4 regions of the Pseudomonas sp. H1_D05 genome follow, and region 1 is predicted to be linked to each of the others. Evidence: riboswitches for the same ligand, from Rfam matches in the RefSeq annotation. Region 1 holds a riboswitch; each other region holds the start of a gene.

Region 1 (5,865 bases):
CGGGCGAAGCCATCGGGCCGGTCAGCAACGGTTTTCAGAACTACCTGTACATCGAGTTCAGGCAACCCGACACCGCCCGCCTGCGACAATCCTTGCTCGCCGTCAGCGACATTGATGTCTATGGCGAGCAGCCCTCGGCGGCGAACACCAAACACATTCTGCTCATCGGCGGGCGTGATTCGGGACTGGATTGGGATACTGCGCGGCAGTTTCGATTTACTCTCGTCCAGCAACCCGGCGAGTTGTCTGACTATCAGCGCGAGCGCGCAACGCTACTGCTGACGCCTGACATCGCCGATCTGCCGGCCTACAGCACGATGGTAGAACGGCTGCACCGGCAATCGCCATTCGATGCCGTGGTTTCGTTTTCGGAACTGGGCCTGCTGCCCGCGTCACGCTTGGGCGAACGTCTGGGCATCGTCCACAACAACCTGCGCAGTGTGGAAGTCAGTCGCGACAAGCTGCTGTTTCGCCAATTGCTCAAAGGCAGTCGCTACGAGTTGCCCACTGCCGCTATCAACCATGGTGCCGAGGCTCGCGCTTTCGTGCTGCGCCATGGCCCGGCCATCGTCAAACCCGTCAACGGTTCGGGCAGTCAGGGCGTCTATGCCATAGACAGGCCCGAGGATGTCGAACACCTCTCGCTGGAGGGAAACAATCTGATCGAGGCCTTCGCCAGCGGCGACGAATACAGCGTTGAATCCCTCAGCCTGGATGGCCAGCACCGGATTCTCGGCATCACGCGCAAATACACCAGCGGTGCCCCCGGTTATGTCGAAACCGGGCATGACTTTCCTGCCGGGCTCGACGAGAAAACCGCCGCGCAGATCGAAGAAGCGGTGCTGTGGCTGCTCGGGCGAATGGGCAACCGCTGGGGCCCGGCCCACACGGAAATCAAGCTGGACGGTTCACGCCTGCAATTCATCGAAACCCAGACCCGCTTCGGCGGTGACCAGATCTGGGAAATGGTCTGGAAAACCACAGGGGTGCATTTGGCAGCCAGCACCATCGCCGCGATGGCCGGCACGTCACTGCCGACGCCCGAGAAAACCTACGCCAAAATGGCGATCCGCTACATCGAGGCGGCCCCGACCGCCGATCCGCAACAGCTCCAGACACGCCTGCTGCAACACCCGTTTGCATTACGCGTGAACCTCAACCCCGACAAGTTCGGCCAGAGCATCAGCCGTTCCGCAGACCGCCACGGCTACACGCTGCTGGGCTGCAGCGACGCCGACGACCCGGCGGACTTCAACGCCGCGATCACCCACCCAGAGTTCACTACGCAAGGACCAGCGCAATGACCCGTAAAGACCCGCTATATCACATCGAAGGCCCGATCAGCGCTCACTTCCCGATGATCTCCTTTTCCACCAATGTCTACGACAACCCAGCAGACATCCTGGGTTCGATCACCGATCTGGCCAGACATTTCCAAGCGGTCGAGTTCGAGATCGGCGAAGACGCCGAAAAAACCTTCTGGTCGCTGAGCGCCGAAGACCGGTCTGAGCTTGCCGGGAAAATCCGCAGCTTCGCCGAACACAATGGCATCACGCTGACCGTCCACGCCGGATGGTGGGGTCGCCAGTACAACCTGTGCTCCCCGGATTTGACCGAACGTGCCCAAGCGGTGGACTGTCTGAGTGCCGCCGTGGAGTTTTCCCACGAGGCCGGCGCCACCAGCGTCACTTTTCATCCCGGCTACAAAGATCAACTGGAAAACGGCGAACTGCTGGACAACCTGATAGTAGCGATCAACCAGGTGACCAAGCGCTGCAACACCGATGGCATCGCCCTGTGCCTGGAGAACATGGGCGGTCAGCGGCCGAAATTCCCGGTCTTCACCGTCGAGGAACACCTGCGCTTTCACAAGGAGACCGGGTGCTTCGTGACCATCGACGTGACGCATCTGTGCTCACTGCTGCCGTATGGTGAAAGCCTGTTCAAAGCCATTGCCGATCTGGCGCCGGTTACCCGGCATCTGCACATTGCCGACCTCAACAACACCCACCATCAACATCTGCCGATTGGCGAAGGCAACTTGCGCCTGAGCGATGTGCTCAATCGCTTCGCGGTCAACGGCTATCGGGGTGTGGCCGTGGTGGAGGAGTTCATTCCGCGCTTCTCCACCGAGTACTACCTGGAAAAAGCCCTGGCCTACAAGAACGGCGTAGAGCAATTGCTGGCCGGCTCGCGGCACAGCACTCATGCTGGTTGAGTCGAACCTGGCAAAACCGGCATCGCGCAGCGAGATCGCGACCGGTATCCGCGATGCGCTACCGTTCGTCTTCTCGCTGCTGCTGACCTTCACCCTGATCGGCATGCTCGGGCGCCGCCATGATCTGGATCTTCCGGCCATGGTGGTTTTCAGCGGTACGGTAATGGCCTCGCCGTTGCAACTGACGCTGCTGGAAACCCCCGCGCACCTGCTTAACGCCTTTGGCGTGCTGGTCTCGGCGCTGAGTATCAACTTGCGTTTTCTGGTCTTCACACTGAGCCTGAAATCCAGCCTCCAGGGCCCGGTCAAAGCGTTCGTCCCCGCCCTGGCGGTGATGGCAAATGCGGCTTTCACGTTGATGTCGATCCGCAAGGATCAGCAACCGATCAGCCGCCCGTATGCCAACACCGTGTGCTTTCTGCTGTACGCCGCCGCCCTGCTTGGCACCGTGGTCGGGTACTGTTTCGCCAGCGTGGCCGACAACGCAGTGATGGATCACGTCAGTGTGGTGATCGCGATTTTCATCAGCGCTTCGCTTGGCAAGATGGCCCGCGACCGTCACAGCTTCCATGCGCAATGGATTGCCGGCCTGGCCACCGCCGCGAGCTTGTTGTGGCTGGGCGAGGTCAGCTTGCTGCTGGTGCTCGCCATCACCGTTCTGACGAGCTATGTCTATGATTGAACCTGGTACTTTCTGGCTGTACGTACTGATTTGCGCGCTGGTTTCGATCGTCTGCCGCTTGCTGCCGCTGGCCGTCGATGTCGAACGGCTTTCGGCAACTGCCCGCGCTTTCATCGATCGTCTGGGAAAATACACATCGGTGGCGATGCTCGTCAGCCTGCTGGCGGTCTCACTCTATCCTTTGGCCAGCCAGCACCTGGCGGCCATGCCATGGATCCTGCCGGTGGCGTTGGCGTGGCTGCTGAGCCTGACGCGAATCAAATCCTATTATGCGTTCCTGATGGCGCTGGGGGTGTACGTCCTGCTGATCATGCGCTAGGCGTCGATTGACTCAAATCCCCCGCCCATGCTCTCCTACACAACTTGTTACGGGTGCCCTTCACAGGGTGAAACGGGAAACCGGTGAATCATGTGCTTTACTCAAGCCCATGTCAGTCCGGTGCTGCCCCCGCAACGGTAAGCGAGCGAAGCGTCAAAACCACTGTGCCAATACGGTATGGGAAGGTGACGCTTGCAGGTCGGCCTGACGCCAGCCCCTCGTGAGCCCGGAGACCGGCCCGCAACACACAGCCCGCATTTGTGCGGCGCTGCACATAACAAACCCGCGGTGGGCGGGCGCTGTTCGAACCTCTGCGAGCCCGACCCGCAGGGGTTTTCATGCGCTCTATTCACCCGCTGACACTCCAGAGGGAAGCGCCATGTCGATTATCAGCAGCACCGGCAGCAACACGGACAAAATCGCCAGCACCACCACCCTGAGCCAACGCCTGACCGCCGCAATCTTTGCATCGATCCTCGGCGCCAGTCTGGTTTACTTTGCCGGTTTCTCGCACATCGAAGCGGTGCACAACGCCGCCCACGATACCCGCCACAGCGCCGCGTTCCCGTGCCATTGAGACCTGCCGACATGATCAAGCGTATCGCGCAAACTGCAGGTTTCTCTGGTCTGCTGGCCGCCCTGCTCCTCACTCTGCTGCAAAGCTTCTGGGTTTCGCCGCTGATTCTGCAGGCGGAAACCTTCGAGAAGTCCGAGCCGGTGGCGGTTCACGAACATGCCGCTGGCGTGGCTGCGCACACCCATGATGCCGAGGCCTGGGAGCCGGAAGACGGCTGGCAGCGCGTAGTCTCGACCACTGGCGGTAATCTGGTCGTAGCCGTCGGTTTCGCCCTGATGCTCGCCGGCCTCTACACCCTGCGCGCGCCGACCAAAACTTCGCAGGGCCTGCTCTGGGGCCTGGCCGGTTACGCGACGTTCGTGCTTGCTCCGACCTTGGGCCTGCCACCAGAACTGCCGGGCACCGCTGCCGCTGATCTGGCTTCGCGGCAGACGTGGTGGATCGGCACGGCCGCTTCGACGGCTGTAGGTCTGTCGCTGATCGCGTTCAGCCGTCACTGGCTGATGAAGGTCCTCGGTGTGGCCATCCTCGCCGTGCCCCACGTGATCGGCGCACCGCAACCGGAAGTGCATTCGATGCTCGCCCCCGAAGCACTCGAAGCTCAGTTCAAAATCGCTTCGCAGTTGACCAACGTGGCGTTCTGGCTGGCCCTGGGCCTGATCAGCGCCTGGTTGTTCCGCCGCAAAAGCGCTGGTCAATACCACGCATGACCGATGACCGCGCAGCGCCGACCTTCGTGGTCGGCCTGGGCTGCCAGCGCGGCTGCCCGGCCAGCACGCTGCGCGCGTTACTCGATCAAGCGCTACAGGCGCATCGCATTGAGCTTGAGGCGGTGAAAGCGTTGGCCAGTATCGACTTGAAGCGCGACGAGCCGGGCCTGCAAGAACTTGCTGCACAACTGGCCCTGCCCCTGCTGTACTTCAGCAGTGACGAACTGGCCAGCTACCAACAGCGGCTCAGTCACCATTCACAGATTGCTTACGAACGCACCGGTTGCTACGGCGTCGCCGAAAGTGCCGCGCTTGCGCTCGCTGAACAGCTGATTCAAGCGCCGGCAAAACTGCTGATCTCCCGGCAAAAATACGCTCAGGCCACGCTGGCATTGGCCGGCGCGGCGTAAAATCCCGATAATCCCCGCCATTGATCATGAGCGTTGTTCATCTGCAACGCAGTCGTGCCCTCTTTTACTCAGGATTCAACGATGACCGTCTACTTCATCGGCGCCGGCCCCGGCGACCCGGAATTGATCACTGTCAAAGGCCAGCGGCTGATTCGCAGTTGCCCGGTGATTATCTACGCAGGTTCGCTAGTGCCGGCGGCGGTACTCGACGGCCATCAAGCCGAAACGGTGGTGAACAGCGCCGAACTGCATCTGGAACAGATCATCGAATTGATCAAGACCGCGCATGCCAAGGGTCAGGATGTGGCGCGGGTGCATTCCGGCGATCCGAGTCTGTATGGCGCGATTGGCGAGCAGATCCGTTATCTGCGTGAGCTCGATATTCCGTTCGAGATCATTCCCGGCGTGACGGCCACCGCAGCCTGTGCGGCGTTGCTTGGCGCGGAATTGACGCTGCCGGACGTGTCGCAAAGCGTGATTCTGACCCGCTACGCCGACAAAACCGCGATGCCGGCAGGCGAAGAGCTTGGCAGTCTGGCGCAGCATGGCGCGACCATGGCGATTCATCTGGGCGTTAATCATCTGGATAAGATTCTGGCCGAACTGTTGCCGCACTACGGCGCGGATTGCCCGATTGCGGTGATTCACCGAGCAACATGGCCGGATCAGGATTGGGTAGTCGGGACACTGGCGGATATCGCCGGAAAGGTCGAGGCCAAAGGGTTTCGGCGTACGGCGTTGATTCTGGTGGGTCGGGTATTGGGCAGTGAGGTGTTCAGCGAGTCATCGTTGTATCGCGCCGGGCATGCGCATCTCTATCGCCCATGAAGCCGCCTTCGCGAGCAAGCTCGCTCCCACATTTGGAATGCGATCAAATGTGGGAGCGAGCTTGCTCGCGAAGGCGTCGGTACATGTCACCCATAAAAAAACGGCGCTCACGGGGCGCCGT
Region 2 (5,865 bases), 960 kb from region 1:
ATTGTGGCCTCGATCGGCTATCTCTCCTACGACCGACGCTTCCCGAACCTTGATTATCCCGGCCGCAAGGTAGTGGAAATCGTGCGCCTGTTCGTCGTGCCTTCACAACGGCGTTCCGGGTTGGCCGCGGCGTTGTACCGATCACTCAAAGACCTGGCATTCGCCGACGGCGTCGAGGTGATCTACCTGCACACCCATCCATTTCTGCCGGGCGCCATCGAATTCTGGCAGCGCCAAGGCTTCAAGATTATCGACGTCGACGCTGACCCGGTCTGGCAAACAACCCACATGCACAACGTCATGAGTGAAATCTGAGAATCTGCGCCCCATCGAACGGGTCCGTCAGGTAATGCGCCCTGACCCCGAACGTCTCCTGTAAGCGCTGCGGCGTCAGCACCGCCAACGGTTCGCCCAACGCCACCAGCCGCCCGCGTTCCAGCACCGCCAGACGATCACACTTCAGCGCCTGATTGAGATCATGCAGAGCGATCAGCGTGGTCACCGGCAACGCCCGCACCACGTTGAGAATGGTCAGTTGATGCTGAATGTCGAGGTGATTGGCCGGCTCGTCGAGCAACAGAATCTGCGGCCGCTGCGCCAGTGCCCGGGCGATGTGCACCCGCTGCCGTTCACCGCCGGACAGGCTGCGCCACAGACGCGTGCGCAGGTGCATTGCGTCAACGTCGGTCAGCGCCTGCTGAACAATCGCGTCGTCGGCCTGCGACCACGGTTGCAGCGCCGACAACCACGGCGTACGCCCCAACGCCACTGCGTCGAACACGCGAATGCCATCGTCGGTATCAGCTTGTTGCTCAACCACCGCAAGCTTTTGCGCAATGCTCCGTCGAGCCATTTTGCCCAGGCGTTGACCTTCAAGCAGCACCTGGCCAGCGCTCGGTTCACGCAGCCCGGCCAGCAACTTCAACAGAGTGGATTTGCCCGCGCCATTCGGCCCGACAATGCCCAGGGTTTCGCCACGCTGAACCTCAAGGCTGACACCGTTGAGCAACTCGGCGCCGCGCACCCTGAAGCTCAGGCCGGAACAACTCAAGACACTGTTCATCGTGCCGACCTGCGGCCGACCAGAATCAAGGCGAACACCGGCGCGCCGACCAGCGCGGTAATCACCCCGACCGGAATCACCTGGCCCTTGATCAGTGTGCGCGACAGCACATCGGCGGCTATCAGAAACACCGCGCCACCCAACGCACTGGCCGGCAGCAACCGCGCATGACCGGTGCCCAGCAACAGACGCGCGGCATGAGGAATGACCAGACCGACAAAACCGATCGAGCCGACAATCGACACCATCACTGCCGTCACCAGCGCTGCACAACCGATCAGCAGAATCTGCACACGCCGCACCGGAATGCCGAGCGACGCCGCCGAATCCGCACCAAAGGTAAACGCATCCAGCGCCCGCCGATGCCACAGGCAGACAACCAACCCCAATACGGCCACTGGCACCGCCAGCCACACCGATGGCCAGCGCACGCCGCCAAGATTGCCCAGCAACCAGAACATGATCCCGCGCGCCTGCTCGGAGCTGGCCGAGCGAGTGATCAGAAACGCTGTCAGCGCATTGAACAGCTGCGAACCGGCAATCCCCGCGAGAATGATCTGCCCGGTACCGCTGGCCGAGCCGCTGACCCGCGCCAGCACAATCACCAGCACGAACGCCGTGACCGCGCCGGCGAAGGCACCGACCGAAAGTGAGATGATCCCGGCACCTACGCCAAGCAGTGCGACCATCACCGCCCCGGTCGAGGCGCCGGCAGAAATGCCCAGCAGATAGGGATCGGCCAACGGATTGCGCAGCAGCGACTGTAAAATCACTCCGCAGGTCGCTAACCCTGCACCGCATGCGGCCGCGACCAATGCCCGGGTCAGGCGGTAGTTCCAGACGATGCCTTCATCGATCGGGTCGAGGACATGCCCGGCGCCCCACAATTTGTTCGCCAGCACTTGCAACACCACGTCCGGTGCAATCGAGGTTTCACCGATGGCCACGCCGGCGACCACTGCAATCAACAGGGTCGCCAGGGCCAGGAGCGTGCGGATCAGGCTGGCACTCATTGCGACAGGTCATAGCCGTTGATGGCCGTGGCCAATTGCTCAATGCCCTCGAACATGCGCAGGCTCGCCTGCAGGGCCATGGCGTCGACAATGATGATGCGGTTGTGTTTCACCGCGTCCATGTTGCGCGTCACCGGATCACTGCGCAGGAAGGCGAGTTTCTTTTCATAGTCGTCGGCGGGGAAACGTCGACGATCCATGCGCGCGATGACCAGGAAGGTCGGATTGGCCTTGGCGATGGTTTCCCAACCGACGGTTGGCCACTCCTCATCGGACGCCACCACGTTGCGCACGCCGAGGGTGCTGAGCATGAAATCGGGAACGCCTTTGTGCCCGGCCACGAACGGCTCGATGTCCATTTGTGCGCTGGAGAACCACACCAGCGCGCTGGCGTCTTTGAGCTGTTTGCCTTGGGCGGTGGCAATCGATTTGGCGAGACTCGCCTTGAGTTGATCATTGAGCTGCTGGCCACGCTCCTGAACATCGAAGATCTGCGCCAGTTGGCTCACGCTTTTGTAAATCGTCTCGATGCGAAACGGCGCCAGTCGCGTGCCATCGGCGCCGACGAGGTTGTCCTTGGCTTCGCAATCGGAAGGCAGCAGGTACGTTGGAATCTTCAGTTCATGAAACTGCTCGCGCGTGCCCACCGCGCCTTGCGGGCCGACCATCCATTCCAGTTCCACGGCGACCAGTTCCGGACGCTTGCCGATTACCGATTCGAAACTCGGCTCGTTGTCAGCCAGGCGCTCGATCTGGTCGTTTTGTGCCTTGTATTTGGCCAGCACATTGTTGAACCACAGTGAGGTGCCGACGACTTTGTCGCCCAGGCCCATGGCGTAGAGCATCTCCGTGCCGGCCTGGCCGATGGTCACGGTGCGCGTCGGTGCGTACTGGAAGGTCAGGGTGCTGCCGCAGTTCTCGACCGTCAGTGGATAGACAGTCGGTGCCGCCTGCGCCAGGGCGCCAAGGCTCAGGCCGGTAATGAGGGTGGCGATGCGGGGCAGCAGCATGGGGCAGTCTCCAGGGGAACCGTACGGGGAGCGGGAGAGTACGGTCTGGAAACACACCATCGAACGCGGTCAGGAAAACAGCGCAAGGCCGAGCAGCCAACGAAGACGCGCACGGCACGATGTCCTTCCCGGACACCCCGCCGGTTAGTAATCACTGTGCCGGCAGGTCTCCTGACTGATGCGTCATCGCCTGGCTCCGGCCTTCCCGGGATTCACCCAGTGGCAGTCGTGGAGCAGGCTCGGCACCTACAGTTGCGGGGGCAGTTCCGGTCAATGCTGTGCAAGCACCCCGGATTCCCTATTAGTCCCGTTCGGGAACCAGCGGCGGCATGGTAGTCGATCAAGCCGCCGAAGGGGAGACGAATCTGTTGCGGCGAGGATTAGTGCTGGCTCATCAAACCGTGCAACACGCCCAGACGCAGGCCCGGTTCGGAGGGCAGCATTTGTGCGATACCGAACACTTTGAATGCCGCCAGTATTAACACCAGACCGCCGGGCAGAATGCTCTGGCGGTGTGGTTGCAGGCCTGCGAGCTTGAGCTGTTGCACGTTGTTTACCTTCAACAACAGCAGCGACAGGCGCAGCAGGCCGCCGTAGGTGATGCCGTCCTGGCCGAAGTCGTTGAGGCGATTGGTCTTGAGTACTTTGGCGAGCATGCGCGCGGTGCCGGAAGAGCCGATGGTTTGCTGCCAGCCCTGAGCACGGTAGCGCCGGGCAACTTTTTCAAACTGCAGGATGGCGAAGCGTTCGGCCTCCTGTAGCGCGCCGGCGGACACATCGCCGCCGCGAAAGAATCGCGTGCTCAAGGTGCCGCTGCCGATGGCGATGCTTTCGGTTAACAAGGGTTGTGAGCCCTGGCCGAGGATCAGCTCGGTGGAGCCGCCGCCGATGTCGACCACCAGGCGCAGGTCGTCGGCGCTGGGCAAGGCGTGAGTTACGCCGGCGTAGACCAGCCGCGCCTCTTCATGGCCGCAAATGACGTCGATGGGAAAGCCCAGATGCCGCTCGGCACTGGCCAGAAACAGTTGCGCGTTGTCCGCTTCACGCACCGCGCTGGTGGCCACCGCACGAACCCGGCCGGCCTCGAAACCGCGCAGCTTCTTGCCGAACCGCGCCAACGCCTGCCAGCCGCGATCCAGTGCCAAGGCATCCAGTGCGCCGCCATCAAAGCCTTCGGCGAGGCGCACCGGTTCGCGCAGGGTTTTCACTTCCTGAATCTGCAAGCCTTTGCGGCTGCGCACCGACTGGCCGATCATCAGGCGAAAGGCGTTAGAACCCAGGTCGATGGCGGCAAACAGCGAGGCGTCGTCTTTCATGGGAATCCTTGCAGAGCATCCGTCGCGAGGCTCAAGACGGTTTGCGAGGATTCTGCCGTGATCTTGATGACATCCTGATGACGGGGGCGGGGCGATTGAATGAATTTGCGACTGTCACGACACTGTCATTATCCGGCGTCTATGCTGAGGTCAATACATCGCGTGTTCTTAAAGTTTTTGCTGCCAGTTTTGGCAGCTTTTTTTTGCCCGCGATTTGGCTGTTGATCGTTCCCACGCTCCGCGTGGGAACGCCTCTAGGGACGCTCCGCGTCCAGTGACGCGGAGCGTCACGGGCTGCATTCCCACGCAGAGCGTGGGAACGATCAGCGCAGGGTGCGGACGATCAATCAGCAGGACTGTGGAGTTTCGCCCCGGGCCAGGCGCGCATTGATGTCTTCGATCACTTCGGGCAGCTCGGCGATGGTGTCGATCAGGTAGTGCGGGCGCGAAGGGGCGAACATCTTGCCGATCCGCGCGCGTTCTTCCGCCAGTCGATCCGACGGCAACGCCTTGTATTGCTCATAGGTCAGGCCCAGTGCGTTGCCGGAGCAGGTCAACGCCACCGTCCACATCCCGGCGGCGCGGCCTTCGAGAATTCCCGGCCAGGTGTCGTCGACCTTGACGCAGGCGGCCACGTCATCGATGCCCAAAGCAATCACGTTGGCCAACGCCTGCGCCGGATACGGCCGGCCATTGGGCACTTCATCGGTGGCAACGACATGATCGGCGACATAGCCATTTTCCCGCGCCAGTTCGACAACCTTGGCCATCACCACCGCCGGATAACCGGAGCACGAACCGATTTTCAAACCCTTGTCGCGCAGCGCCGCAATCGCCTCGAGCGCACCCGGGATCAACGCCGAGTGCAGGGCGATTTTTTCGATCTGCAGCGGCATGAAACGCTCGTAGATTGCCGTTACATCTTCGTCACTCGGCAAGCGATCAAACGCCGCGCGGTAACGCTCGGCAACCTGCGGCAGGTTGCACAGGGTGCGGATGTGATCCCACTTGCCCATGCCCATCGGCCCGCGCGCTTCTTCCAGCGATACCGCGACGCCGAACTCGGCAAAGGCTTCGACGAAGATTTGCGTTGGCGCAAACGAGCCGAAATCGACAACGGTGCCGGCCCAGTCGAGGATCGCGGCTTGCAGGTGAGTCGGTTGTTGGTACTGCATGGTCAATCTCCGTTTTCAGGTAAGCGTGGGCCGTCCCTCGGCAATGAGGTAGGCGGTTCAAGGGTCAGTGCTGATCAGGTCAGCGGTGGGTTCGCATCAAACAGTTCGGCAATCACTGGCCGGTTCCGGCGGATGCCGAGGCAGCACAGGTGGTATTCGATGAAAAACGGGTGATCGACAAAGGTGATCGGCGTGGTGCCCGGGGTTTCGGCGTACTCGACCGCCGAGACAAATCCGATGCCGATGCCTTTGACGATCGCGTGGACGATGGCTTCGCGGCTGTTGAGT
Region 3 (5,865 bases), 800 kb from region 1:
CGGGGGCATTGGCCGGCAACGCGACGGCGTTGATTGCATGGGCGAACGGCGCTGCCATGACCATGACCAATGCAGCAGAAAGCTTTTTCATACGCATGAGCTGCTCCTGACCGGCCCGCGTGCAGGCCCGTCTGAATGAATGAAATCAGAAACCTTCGAGTACCAGTTTGCCTCGGGCCTTGCCGCTCTCGACCAAGGCATGGGCACGGCGCATGTTTGCCGCGTTGATCGCGCCAAAATGTTCACCGACGGTCGTTTTCAAAATGCCCTGGTCAATCAGATCGCTGACGCGATTGAGCAGGTGATGCTGCTCAATCATGTCCGGGGTTTCGTACAGCGAACGGGTGAACATCAGCTCCCAGTGCAGCGACAGCGACTTGCGCTTGAGCGGCATTACGTCGAGGCTTTCAGGATCGTCGATCACGCCCAGACACCCTTGTGGTTGGAGCACTTCAATCAGCTGCGCAAAATGCTCCTCGGTATGGGTCAGGCTGGCGACATGGCTGACCTCGTCGATGCCCAGTGCCTGCAACTGTGCGAGCAGCGGCTGACTGTGATCGATGACGTGATGCGCGCCCAATTGCCGGACCCAGTCAGCCGTTTCCTGCCGCGAGGCGGTGCCGATGACGGTCAGCTGCGTCAACTGTCGGGCCAATTGCACCAGCATCGAACCGACGCCGCCCGCTGCCCCCGTGATCAACAGGCACTTGCCCTGCCCTGAACCTTCGGTGACACCGAGACGGTCGAACAACAGCTCCCAGGCGGTGATCGACGTCAACGGCAATGCCGCGGCATCCGCAGCACTTAACGAACGCGGTTTGTGCCCGACGATTCGCTCGTCCACCAGGTGAAATTCGCTATAACTGCCGGTGCGGGCAAGGGAGCCTGCGTAGAACACTTCGTCGCCAGGCTGAAACAGCGTCACTTCAGTCCCGACCTCGCGGACGATGCCGGCGGCATCCCAGCCGAGGATTTTCGGTTCTTTGGTGAAAGTGCCGGCGCGTACTTTGGTATCGACCGGATTGACCGACACCGCACGAACTTCTACGAGCAAATCCCGGGGGCCGGAAGTTGGCACCGGAAGGTCGATGTCCTGCAACGATTGCGGATCTTCAATGGGCAAAGCGTGTTGGGTGAAGGTGATGGCTTTCATGGAAACTCGCTGTCTGAAGAGCTGATGTGCTCGCTTGCCGCCATCTTCGACTTCCCAAGCACAAAGAAAAACCAGCAGAATGCGCCAACACTTTCACTGCAGGAGTGAAAATGATCCGCATCGATGATCTTGGTTTGTTCACCCGCAGCGCCGCGCTGGGCAGCTTCACCGCTGCCGCCCATGAGGCGGATTTATTGCCCGGCCAGGTTGCCGCGGCGATCAAGCGTCTGGAGCGTGAGCTGGACGTGCGCCTGTTTGCGCGCACCACCCGCAGCCTGCGATTAACCGCCGAGGGCGAGCAATACTTGCCCACCGCCCACTCGGTGCTGGAGGCGCTCAAGCAAGGCAAGGAAAACCTGCGCGGTGAAAACGCCACGTTGCGCGGCGTGTTGCAAGTGACGGCGCCGTCCGATCTGGGGCGCAACATTTTGCTGCCGTGGCTCACACTGTTTCGCCGCCAGCACCCGGAACTGACCTTGCGCTTTTCCCTGTCGGACCAGATGGCCGACTTGTTTCGTGACCCGGTAGACGTGGCGATTCGATACGGCTCGAATGAAGATGCCAACTACGTGGCGCTGCCGCTGGCACCGTGGAACCGGCGGGTGCTGGTCGCCGCACCGGAATACGTGGAGCGCCACGGATACCCGCGAACGCCGGATGATCTGCACAACCACGCTTGCCTGCTCTACCAGCAAGGCGGCCGGATCTACGACAAGTGGAGTCTGGGCAGTGAAACGATCCAGGTCTCGGGACCGATGTTCAGCGACGACGCCGACATCGTGCGCCGCTGGGCGTTGAGCGGCGAAGGCATCGCCAACAAATCCTGGCTGGACGTCAGTGCAGACGTGATCGCAGGGCGACTGGTCGTGCTACTGAAGGATTTTCCCGGCAATGCCTCACCGTTGAGTCTGGTGTGCCCGCATCGCAAGCAGATCACCCCGGCGGTGTCTCAGCTTTATGCGTGGTTGAGTGGCCAGTTTGTCGCTCTGGAACGTATCCAATAGCTCCCCCTGGTGGTTGCCGCATTGACGAGACGCTACTCGAATGTTCAGATGCCGGCCAGTTTCAGGTGTCCCATGCCGCCGTGCATGGGGTGAAACGGGAAACCGGTACGTTCTTTTCGAACAAGTCCGGTGCTGCCCCCGCAACGGTATGCGCGTGATGTTTTCAATACACCACTGTGGCCAGACGGCCATGGGAAGGTGAAAACCTCGATACGCGCGAGCCCGGAGACCGGCCTGGAATTTCGTTTGGCAAAATCCTGCGGTGGGCGGGCATGGGCCGGTATTGGCTGTGCGCGATGCCTTCTCTTGCATGCTCTTCTGCGAAGATCCTTTTCGAGAAGACAATGATTCGACCTTTCAACACTTCTGCTCCAACCCTGTTCCTTGGCTGCCTGTTCAGCCCGCTGCTACTGGCCGACGACGCGCCGCTGGAACTCAATCAACAAATCGTTACTGCACCGTCAGTGGAATCCACCACCGTCGCCGAGATGGCCAGATTCGGCAGCAAGGTCGAAATCGTCAGCCGCGAGCAGATCGAACGCGCCGGCCCCAGCGCCGATGTCAGCCGGGTGATGCAGATGTTCATTCCAGGCTTGTATGTGGCGCCGAAAAACGGCCCTTTCGACTACGGCACGTATTCGCTGCTCGGCGGGCGCAACGACGACACGCTGATCCTGCTCGACGGCGTGCGCCTGAACAATCGCCTGTACGGCGGCCTCTATCTGGACACTCTGCCGGCCAACGCCATCGAACGCATCGAAGTGCTCAAGGGTGGGCAGAGCCTGTTGTTCGGCACCCAGGCCGTGTCCGGCGTGATCAACATCGTCACCCGCAGCCCGCAATCGCGCAAAGCCGCCGGCGAGGTGAATCTGGGCGTCGACAGCTTTGGCGGCACCACCGAAGACGCCCGCGTCGAGAATATCTTCACTAACGGTTTCGGCGACCTCGGTTTGCTGGCGTACGTCAGCCATAACGTCTCCGACGGTTACCAGCCCTATCGCAACCGCGACATGAAAAACGATTCCGGCAAGGATCGCGCCTACGAAGTCACCACGTTCGGCGGCAAGGCGATTCAGTCATTCGGCGATGATTCGCGGCTGGAGCTGTTTTACCAATACGCCGACGCCAACCTCGATTTCGCCCGCCCGGTCGACAACCACAAGACCACTAACGACCGCGTGCAGCAGATCGCCACAGCGACCTTCGAGCAGACCGTCAATGAGCGCCTGAGCTACTTCGTCAAAGGCCATATCAACGACTGGGACACCCGCTACACGCGTGTCAACAACGTCGCCGGCGGCGGCACCAAGGTCATCAACCACAATGACTATTGGGGCTTCACCGATTGGGGTGTGCAGGCCGAAGGCAAGGCTGAATTGCCCGGCGATCATGTACTGGTGTTTGGCACCGACAATCAATGGTTCAAGGGCCAGGATGATGTGTTGATCATCGATAACGACAAGGCCGAAGCCCACGCTTTCTACACGCAACTGCGCCCGCAGATCGACGCCCTGCCCGACTGGCACCCGAGCATCGGTGTGCGTCACGAAGCCATGAGCGGTGGCGATGGTGCCACCGTCGGCATGCTCACTTCGCTGTATGACCTCAATGACAATTGGTCGGTGCGCGGCCAGTACGGCAGCGCCTACAAACTGCCAAACGCCGAGCAATTGTTCGTCAATGAACCGGGCGACGAGATCGGCAATCGCAACCTGAAGCCGGAAAAAAGCCGCAATGCGGAGCTGGGTGTCGACTACAAAGGCTTTCTGCTCGACCGCGAATTCAGCGCCAGCGTGACCCTGTTCAAACGCAAGATCGACGACTTGATCACCCTCGACGACATTCAATGGGTCAACGGTGAAGGCCAGGTGCGTATGCGCGGTTTCGAGGCCGACGCCAAACTCGCGCTCAACGATCAGTGGAGCCTGCAAGCGGACATGACCCGCAACCTCACCGAAACGCGCAGCGGTGTAACCCTCAACGATATCCCGAGCTTCTTCGCCCGTTCACGCGTGGGTTATGAATCGGAAAATCGCCTGTGGGGCGCCGGCGGTGCGATCCGCTATATCCGCGACATCAAAAGCTCGAAGCAAGTCGAGTACGGTAACTATTCCGTGGTCGACGCCGACGCTTATCGCTACCTCGACAACGCTCATCAGCACCGCGTGAGCCTGCTGGTGGAAAACCTGTTCGACCGCGATTACGTCACCAGCCGTTCGAGCAACGTCGACAACCTCGGCCGGCCGTTCACCTCCGAAGTGCGCTACACGTACCGCTTCTGATGAGTGGAATCAAAACCGTCGACGGCGTCGACACGCACCCGGACTGGTCAAATGTGCCCGAGCATGCGCGCCATGTATTCCTCTGCACCGGCCCGCGTTGCACCCAGCGCCGCGCCTTGCAGTTATGGAAAACCCTGCGCCGGCATTTGCTCGCGCACGATCGCATCGAGACGCCGGATGGCGTCTTGCTGACGCGTACGCACTGCCAGTTTCCGTGCAATCTGGGGCCGATTGTAACGGTGTATCCGGAGCGCTGCTGGTATGGCGTGCGCAGCCATGAAGATGTGCAGCGGCTGGTCGAGGGGCATCTGGTGGGCGGTGAAGTGGTTGCGGATTTGCTGATCAAGGTGCAGACATGAGATCGATTCTGTACGTACTTGGCGCCCTGCTCTGCTCAATGCCTGTACTCGCCGACAGTTACCGCAATTGCGGCGAAGAATGGAGCGCCGATCAATCTTCGCGCATCGTCGCGCTCAATCAGCATGCGGCCGATCTCGTCCTCGCACTGGGTGCCGGGCCAGCGCTGGTCGGCGTGGCGTATCTGGATGACACCGGTGCCGGTCAGCGCCAAGCCGAGTATTTCGGCGTACCGGTAATCGCGCGGCAGTACCCGGCCAGCGAAGTGCTTTACGCTGCGAAGCCGGATCTGGTGATCGGCGGTTTTGCCACGGCGTTCGGCGACGGGGTGACCTCGCGCTCGGGGCTTGCGCGCAATGGCGTGGGTTCGTATCTGCTGGAGTCCGCCTGCAACGGGCACTCACTGGATTATTTCGCGCATGTGCGCAATGACTTGCTGACCTTGGGCAAGCTGCTGCACCAGCAGCAAAAAGCCCAAGCATTGATCGACTCCATGGAAAAGGACATTGCCAGCGCCCGAGCCTTGGCCGGTGTAGGTAAACCGTTGTCCGTGTTCTATCTCGACAGCGAAGTCAAAGGTCTCGACAGCGAAGGTCGACGTGGCTTTGTCACCCAGCTGTTGGCCGCTGCCGGTGCGCGCAATGTGTTTGCCGACATCAACCTCTATCGAGTGACCGTGAACAGCGAAACCCTGCTGGCCAGCGACCCGGACGTGATCCTGCTGGCCGACGCCGAATGGTCGCCCGCCCGCCGCAAACGCTACCTGTTGGCCCACGACCCGGTCCTCTCGCAACTGCGCGCGGTGCGCGAGAACCGCATCATCGACATCCCGTTCACCCACCTGCTACCGACCTTCAACAGCGGTCGGGTGGCGCTGGAGCTCGCTCGCCTGCTCAATGCCCTGAATAAAAATAAATGAACCCGCCGCACCCTACGCCACCTAACGAACAGACCATCAGGAGGTAGCCAATGCAAATCGAAACCGTGTGGATCGTACTGGCGGCAGTTCTTCTGCTAATCGAACTCTGGGCCATCAATCGGGTGCGCAAGAGCGAGGGGAAAGCGAGCA
Region 4 (5,865 bases), 1.8 Mb from region 1:
CCAGCAGCGCGTAGGTTAATGCCACCAGACGCGCAGGAATGTAGTTCAACACGTCGTCGATTTTTGCCGCTGCCCAACCGAAACGCTCAAAGCGTTCGTTGCGATAGCCCCACATCGCATCGAGCGTGTTGCTCAAGCGATAGAGGACCACGCCCGGCGCACCCGCCACGACAAACCAGAACAGCGCGGCAAACACCGCATCGCTGCCGTTTTCCAGCACCGACTCGGTGGCGGCGCGGGCGACGGCGGTGCTGTCGAGTTCATCGGTCTGGCGGCTGACCAGATAGCCGACACGCTTGCGCGCCTCGTCCAGATCATCCGCGCGCAACGCGGCGGCGACCGGCGCGACATGTTCACCGAGGCTGCGCATGCCGAGGGCGCAATACAGCGCGAGAATCTCGACGACCCAGCCCACGTATGGCGCCCAGGAAAACGCCGTGGCGAGCAAGGTCAGCGGCAGCACCGCGATCACCCACGCAGTGACCCCATGGCTGCGCCAACCCCGGCCACCAGCGTTGAAGCGTTGCTCGATGCGCCCGGCGAAATTGCCGAACGCCACCAGCGGATGCCAGCGTTTCGGTTCACCCAACAGCGCATCCAGCGCCACTGCGGCGACACTCAACAACGCCACACTCATTGACTCACTCCCCAATAATTTTCGTACAGCAACTCATTGAGCGGCCGCGCCTGCGCCCACCCTTCGAGTACCAGCATCGGCGCCGGATAGAATTCCTTGACCGGCCCCAGGCATAAAACCGCCAGTGGCTTGGCACCCTCGGGCAGCTTCAGCAGATCCGCCAACGCTTGCGGCTCGAACAGCGAGACCCAGCCCATGCCCAGGCCTTCGGCGCGCGAGGCCAGCCACAGATTCTGGATCGCGCAGGACAGCGAGGCCATGTCCATTTCCGGCAATGTACGGCGACCGAAAATGTGCTTTTCGCGATTATCCATCAACGCGGCGACCAGCACTTCGGCGCAATCATTGATGCCTTCGACCTTGAGCTTCATGAACTCGTCACTGCGCTCGCCGAGGGCTTCGGCTGTGCGGATGCGTTCTTCTTCCACCAGATTCTGGATCTGCCCGCGCAGGCTGCGGTCGCTGATGCGGATGAAACGCCAGGGCTGCATCAGGCCGACGCTTGGGGCCTGGTGGGCGGCTTCCAGTAGTCGGCGCAACAGCTCCGGTTCGACGCTGCCGCCGGTGAAGTGGCGCATGTCGCGGCGTTCGGCAATGACACGGTAAACCGATTGGCGCTCGGCTTCGGAGAATGTGTTGTCGGTCATGGCCTCTTCGCGAGCAAGCTCGCTCCCACAGGGGATTGCATTGCTTCAGTCACCACCGTTTCAACTGTGGGAGCGGCCTCACGGTCTGGTGCAAACAATGCGGCAATCGCACTCGGATTCGACGGGAAATAGAAGTGCACATAAGACGCCGTCATCCGCCCTTCCCGATAAACCGCCTCGGCGCCACGCCCACCATTCGGGCTCAAACCCCGCGCAATCGGCGCCAGTTCGGTAGTCGTCAACGAATGATGATATGTGTGCCCGCGCAACGAACCTTCCGGCAGATCCACCGCTTGCAACGCCAACGCCGCCAGACGCTTCTGCATCACCGCATCGCCCTTAAGCAGCCCGACCAATTCAGCGCGGGTGCCTTCAACGTCAGTCAACGAATCGAGCAGGTACAGCATCCCACCACACTCGGCGAGCAACGGCTTACCCGCCGCGTGATGCGCGCGAATCGCCTCACACATCGCGGTGTTCTGCGACAACGCAACGTGGTGCAGTTCCGGATACCCACCGGGCAAATACAGGCTGTCCGCTTCAGGCAATTGCGAGTCGCGGATCGGCGAGAAGAAACTCAACTCGGCGCCCATCGCCCGCAACAGATCGAGACTCGCGCCGTAGGTGAAAGCAAACGCTTCATCACGGGCGACGGCAATTCGCATATTCTTCAGCAACGGCTCGACAGCGATCACGTCCGGTGCGGCAAACTCCACCGCCGGTGGCAGCGCTACCTCACAACTGCTGGCCAATGCATCGGCGGCGGCGTCGAGACGCACATCGAGGTCATTCAATTCACTGGCCTGGACCAGACCGAGATGGCGGCTCGGCAATTCGATGCCAGTTTCTCGGGACAACGCGCCGTACCAGCGCAGACCTTCGGTGAGGCTGCCTTCGAGCAATTGCGCATGGCGCAAGGTGCCAACGCGGTTGGCCAACACACCGGCAAACGGCAGATCTGGCTGATACTTGGCCAAGCCGAGCGCCAGCGCACCAAAGGTCTGCGCCATCGCCGTCCCATCAATCACCCCGAGCACCGGCACGCCGAAGTGCCGCGCCAGATCGGCGCTGGACGGCGTGCCGTCGAACAGGCCCATCACGCCTTCAATCAGAATCAGATCCGCCTCGGCGGCGGCTTCCCACAACAGACGACGACTTTCCTGCTCGCCGACCATCCACATGTCCAGTTGATACACCGGCGCACCGCTGGCGCGCTCGAGAATCATCGGATCGAGAAAGTCCGGCCCGCATTTGAACACGCGCACCTTGCGCCCCTGATTGCGATGCAAACGGGCGAGCGCGGCGGTGACGGTGGTCTTGCCCTGACCGGAGGCCGGCGCGGCGATGAGTACCGCCGGGCAGTGACGTGGTTGATTCAAAGTTCGACGCCTTTCTGCGCTTTGATGCCGGCCTGGAAGGCATGTTTGAGCATGCCCATTTCGGTGACCGTGTCGCCCATCTCAATCATTTCCGGCTTGGCCGCGCGACCGGTGACGATCACATGCTGCATCGGCGGACGCGCCTGCAGATCGCTGAGCACCTGATCGAGATCGAGGTAGCCGTGCTTGAGGGCGATGTTCAATTCGTCGAGCACCACCAGACCGATCGACGGATCACGCAGCAATTCGCGGGAGACCGCCCACGCGGCTTCGGCGGCGGCGATGTCACGCTGACGATCCTGGGTTTCCCAAGTGAAACCTTCGCCCATCACGTGGAAGCGCACTTGCTCGGGGAAGCGTCGGAAGAACAACTCCTCACCGGTGCTGTTACGGCCCTTGATGAACTGCACCACGCCGCACTGCATGCCGTGGCCCATGGCACGGGCGAGCATGCCGAACGCCGAGCTGCTTTTGCCTTTGCCGTTGCCGGTCAGCACCAGCACCAGGCCACACTCGTCAGGCGAGTTGGCGATGCGTTCGTCGATCACGGCTTTTTTGCGCTGCATACGCGCCAGATGGCGTTCGTCGCGCTCGGGGGAATCAGTCATGGGGGAGCTCTCCGTTGAGGCTGGATAACGGCGGGCAGGCACAAGAATAGACGGCAAAAAGCCTGGCATCGCCCACCGTGATGCCGCTGGATGGATCAGGCCGGTCTCCGGGCTCATGAGCGGCGCATGCCTGACTGCGCGCCTTCCCGCTTCTTTCGAGGCAGTGGCTCAAGGCGCAGTTTTCACTCATTTACCGTTGCGGGGGCAGCGCCGGGATCGTGGTGGTTCTTCGTGCGAAGACAACCCTCACCGGCTTCCCTGTTTCACTCTGTCGACGCAGGTCACAGAGCACCTGAAACAAGCCGCGAAGGTTAGAGGGTTGGGGGTGGAGCGTCAATTAAAGAGGCGGCCATCGAGCGAATAACTGCCGCCGATCACTTATCTGCCGCCAATCTTGTGCCACACTGATACAAATGATATCAAAGAGCCATGCTTTTCTCGAAAAGCCCACTACAACAATAAAGGATGATGACGATGCAAGGCATGATCATCAGCAACCCGCGCCTGGAATTCCTGCGCCCGGTGCTTGAACGCTGGTTTGACTGTATCGACCGCTACAACGCCGTGCGCGGCGACAGCGACACCCCTTACTGGCATGACGAGAAAGCCAATCTCGGATTGCTCTCGGCGGCGGCCTGGATGGCTGAGCTGGTCACTTTGAACGACACTGCCACGCGCAAGCAGAACGAAGAAGGCGAGCGCAATGCCCGCGCCGATCTGTTTCTCGCCGGTGCCGAAGACCGCGCCTTTATCCAGGCCACTCAGCGCTGGCCAAAGGTTACCAACCTGAATCTGACTCAAGCCCTGCTGGACATCACCAACGACGCCAAACGCATCAGCTACGCCAGCGACCTCAAGCTCGGCTGCCTGTTTGTCGCGCCACAAAAAACCCAGCACAGCGCCAGCCCCGAAGAACTGCAGGACATGGTCGACGACCTGCAAAAGGAACACACCTGCGCGGTCGCCTGGTATTTCCCCTACGCCTACCGCAAATTGCGCAGCGAAGCCGGCAACTATCACCCGGGCATCGCCGTGCTGTTCAAGGAAGCCCGCGGCTAAACAGTGGAACCATCGGGCTTGCGCCCTCCTCTATGATTAGGAATGCATTCATAGGGAAGATCAGCAATGCGCAAGCCCCAGCTCGTTTTTGTCATCGCCTTCGCCGGAGGGCTCGCCGCCTGCGGTGAATCCTCCAGCCTGCAAGTCACCGACGGCACCGGCCCGTCACCCAAGCTGCCCGAACCGAACAAGACCCTGATCCCGACGGTGAACATCGCCCCGGCAATCGGCTGGCCCGAGGGCGGCAAACCGACTGCGGCGGCTGGCACCCAGGTCGCGGCATTTGCCGAAGGCCTCGATCATCCGCGCTGGCTCTATGTGCTGCCCAACGGCGATGTGCTCGTGGCGGAAACCAATGCCCCGCCAAAGCCCGATGACAGCAGTGGCATTCGTGGCTGGGTGATGAAGAAGGTCATGGGCAAGGCCGGCGCTGGCGTGCCGAGCCCGAACCGCATCACCTTGCTGCGTGACGCCGATCATGATGGCGTCGCCGAGACCCGTACAGTGTTTCTGCAGAACCTCAACTCGCCGTTCGGCATGACCCTGGTCGGCAACGATCTGTACGTCGCCGATACCGATCGCCTGCTGCGCTTCAACTACGAACCCGGCGCGACCGAGATCAAATCGCAGCCAATCAAGGTAGTCGATCTGCCGGGCGGGACACTGAATCACCACTGGACCAAAAACGTCATTGCCAGCAAGGACGGCAGCAAGCTGTACGTCACCGTAGGTTCGAACAGCAACGTCGGCGAAAACGGCCTGGACAAGGAAGAAGGTCGCGCGGCGATCTGGGAAGTTGATCGGGCGACCGGCAATCACCGCATTTTTGCCTCAGGCATCCGCAACCCCAATGGCCTGGCGTGGGAGCCCACCAGCGGCGCACTGTGGACAGCGGTGAATGAGCGCGACGAGATCGGCAGTGATCTGGTGCCGGACTACATCACTTCCGTGAAAGACGGTGGGTTTTATGGCTGGCCTTTCAGTTATTACGGTCAGCATGTCGATGTGCGTGTTACGCCGCAGAACCCAGACCTGGTGGCCAAAGCCATCGCCCCGGATTACGCGGTCGGGCCGCACACCGCCTCACTGGGCCTGAGCTTCGCCGAGGGCAACACGCTGCCGGCGCAGTTCAAGGAAGGCGCGTTTATTGGTCAGCACGGCTCATGGAATCGCAAACCGCACAGTGGCTACAAAGTGATTTTCGTGCCGTTTACCGGCGGCAAGCCGAGCGGCAAACCGGTGGATGTGCTGACCGGGTTCCTCGACAAGGACGAGAATGCTTTGGGTCGGCCGGTAGGCGTGGTGATCGATCAGCAAGGTGGTTTGCTGGTGGCGGATGATGTTGGCAATAAGGTGTGGCGAGTGTCCTCTGCCAAATAACTTGCCGCCTGACACATAACAAACGTGGGAGCGTGCTTGCTCGCGAAAGCGTCGGGTCAGTCAATATTGAATTGAATGACACACCGCCTTCGCGAGCAAGCTCGCTCCCACATGGGTTTTGCGTTGTCTTTACTACGGGTTATGCGCCAGATGCT

The links. Region 1 has a riboswitch for cobalamin ahead of AB4O11_RS24810 (CbtB domain-containing protein). Riboswitches for the same ligand answer to the same signal wherever they lie in the genome.
Region 2: another riboswitch for cobalamin. It lies ahead of AB4O11_RS20585 (ABC transporter substrate-binding protein); the one in region 1 lies ahead of AB4O11_RS24810 (CbtB domain-containing protein).
Region 3: another riboswitch for cobalamin. It lies ahead of AB4O11_RS21300 (TonB-dependent receptor plug domain-containing protein); the one in region 1 lies ahead of AB4O11_RS24810 (CbtB domain-containing protein).
Region 4: another riboswitch for cobalamin. It lies ahead of cobO (cob(I)yrinic acid a,c-diamide adenosyltransferase); the one in region 1 lies ahead of AB4O11_RS24810 (CbtB domain-containing protein).

Annotation. Positions count from the first base shown of each region.
Region 1 covers NZ_CP162825.1:5,504,440-5,510,304, forward strand. The annotation lists gene AB4O11_RS24790 (ATP-grasp domain-containing protein) at 1-1,304, shown strand, start outside; gene AB4O11_RS24795 (sugar phosphate isomerase/epimerase family protein) at 1,301-2,218, shown strand; gene AB4O11_RS24800 (AzlC family ABC transporter permease) at 2,208-2,900, shown strand; gene AB4O11_RS24805 (hypothetical protein) at 2,893-3,219, shown strand; cobalamin riboswitch at 3,254-3,475, shown strand; gene AB4O11_RS24810 (CbtB domain-containing protein) at 3,599-3,796, shown strand; gene AB4O11_RS24815 (CbtA family protein) at 3,808-4,506, shown strand; gene AB4O11_RS24820 (cobalamin biosynthesis protein) at 4,503-4,916, shown strand; gene cobM (precorrin-4 C(11)-methyltransferase) at 4,998-5,744, shown strand.
Region 2 covers NZ_CP162825.1:4,546,713-4,552,577, forward strand. The annotation lists gene AB4O11_RS20570 (GNAT family N-acetyltransferase) at 1-315, shown strand, start outside; gene AB4O11_RS20575 (ABC transporter ATP-binding protein) at 299-1,063, opposite strand; gene AB4O11_RS20580 (FecCD family ABC transporter permease) at 1,060-2,064, opposite strand; gene AB4O11_RS20585 (ABC transporter substrate-binding protein) at 2,073-3,086, opposite strand; cobalamin riboswitch at 3,231-3,424, opposite strand; gene AB4O11_RS20590 (Ppx/GppA phosphatase family protein) at 3,467-4,402, opposite strand; gene phnX (phosphonoacetaldehyde hydrolase) at 4,750-5,577, opposite strand; gene AB4O11_RS20600 (LysR substrate-binding domain-containing protein) at 5,652-5,865, opposite strand, start outside.
Region 3 covers NZ_CP162825.1:4,706,714-4,712,578, reverse strand. The annotation lists gene AB4O11_RS21315 (L-dopachrome tautomerase-related protein) at 1-97, opposite strand, end outside; gene AB4O11_RS21310 (zinc-binding alcohol dehydrogenase family protein) at 146-1,153, opposite strand; gene AB4O11_RS21305 (LysR family transcriptional regulator) at 1,264-2,157, shown strand; cobalamin riboswitch at 2,204-2,409, shown strand; gene AB4O11_RS21300 (TonB-dependent receptor plug domain-containing protein) at 2,502-4,439, shown strand; gene AB4O11_RS21295 ((2Fe-2S) ferredoxin domain-containing protein) at 4,439-4,798, shown strand; gene AB4O11_RS21290 (ABC transporter substrate-binding protein) at 4,795-5,715, shown strand; gene AB4O11_RS21285 (PLD nuclease N-terminal domain-containing protein) at 5,766-5,865, shown strand, end outside.
Region 4 covers NZ_CP162825.1:3,734,502-3,740,366, reverse strand. The annotation lists gene cbiB (adenosylcobinamide-phosphate synthase CbiB) at 1-637, opposite strand, end outside; gene bluB (5,6-dimethylbenzimidazole synthase) at 634-1,284, opposite strand; gene AB4O11_RS16900 (cobyrinate a,c-diamide synthase) at 1,281-2,663, opposite strand; gene cobO (cob(I)yrinic acid a,c-diamide adenosyltransferase) at 2,660-3,271, opposite strand; cobalamin riboswitch at 3,353-3,582, opposite strand; gene AB4O11_RS16890 (hypothetical protein) at 3,746-4,330, shown strand; gene AB4O11_RS16885 (PQQ-dependent sugar dehydrogenase) at 4,397-5,710, shown strand; gene AB4O11_RS16880 (C40 family peptidase) at 5,843-5,865, opposite strand, start outside.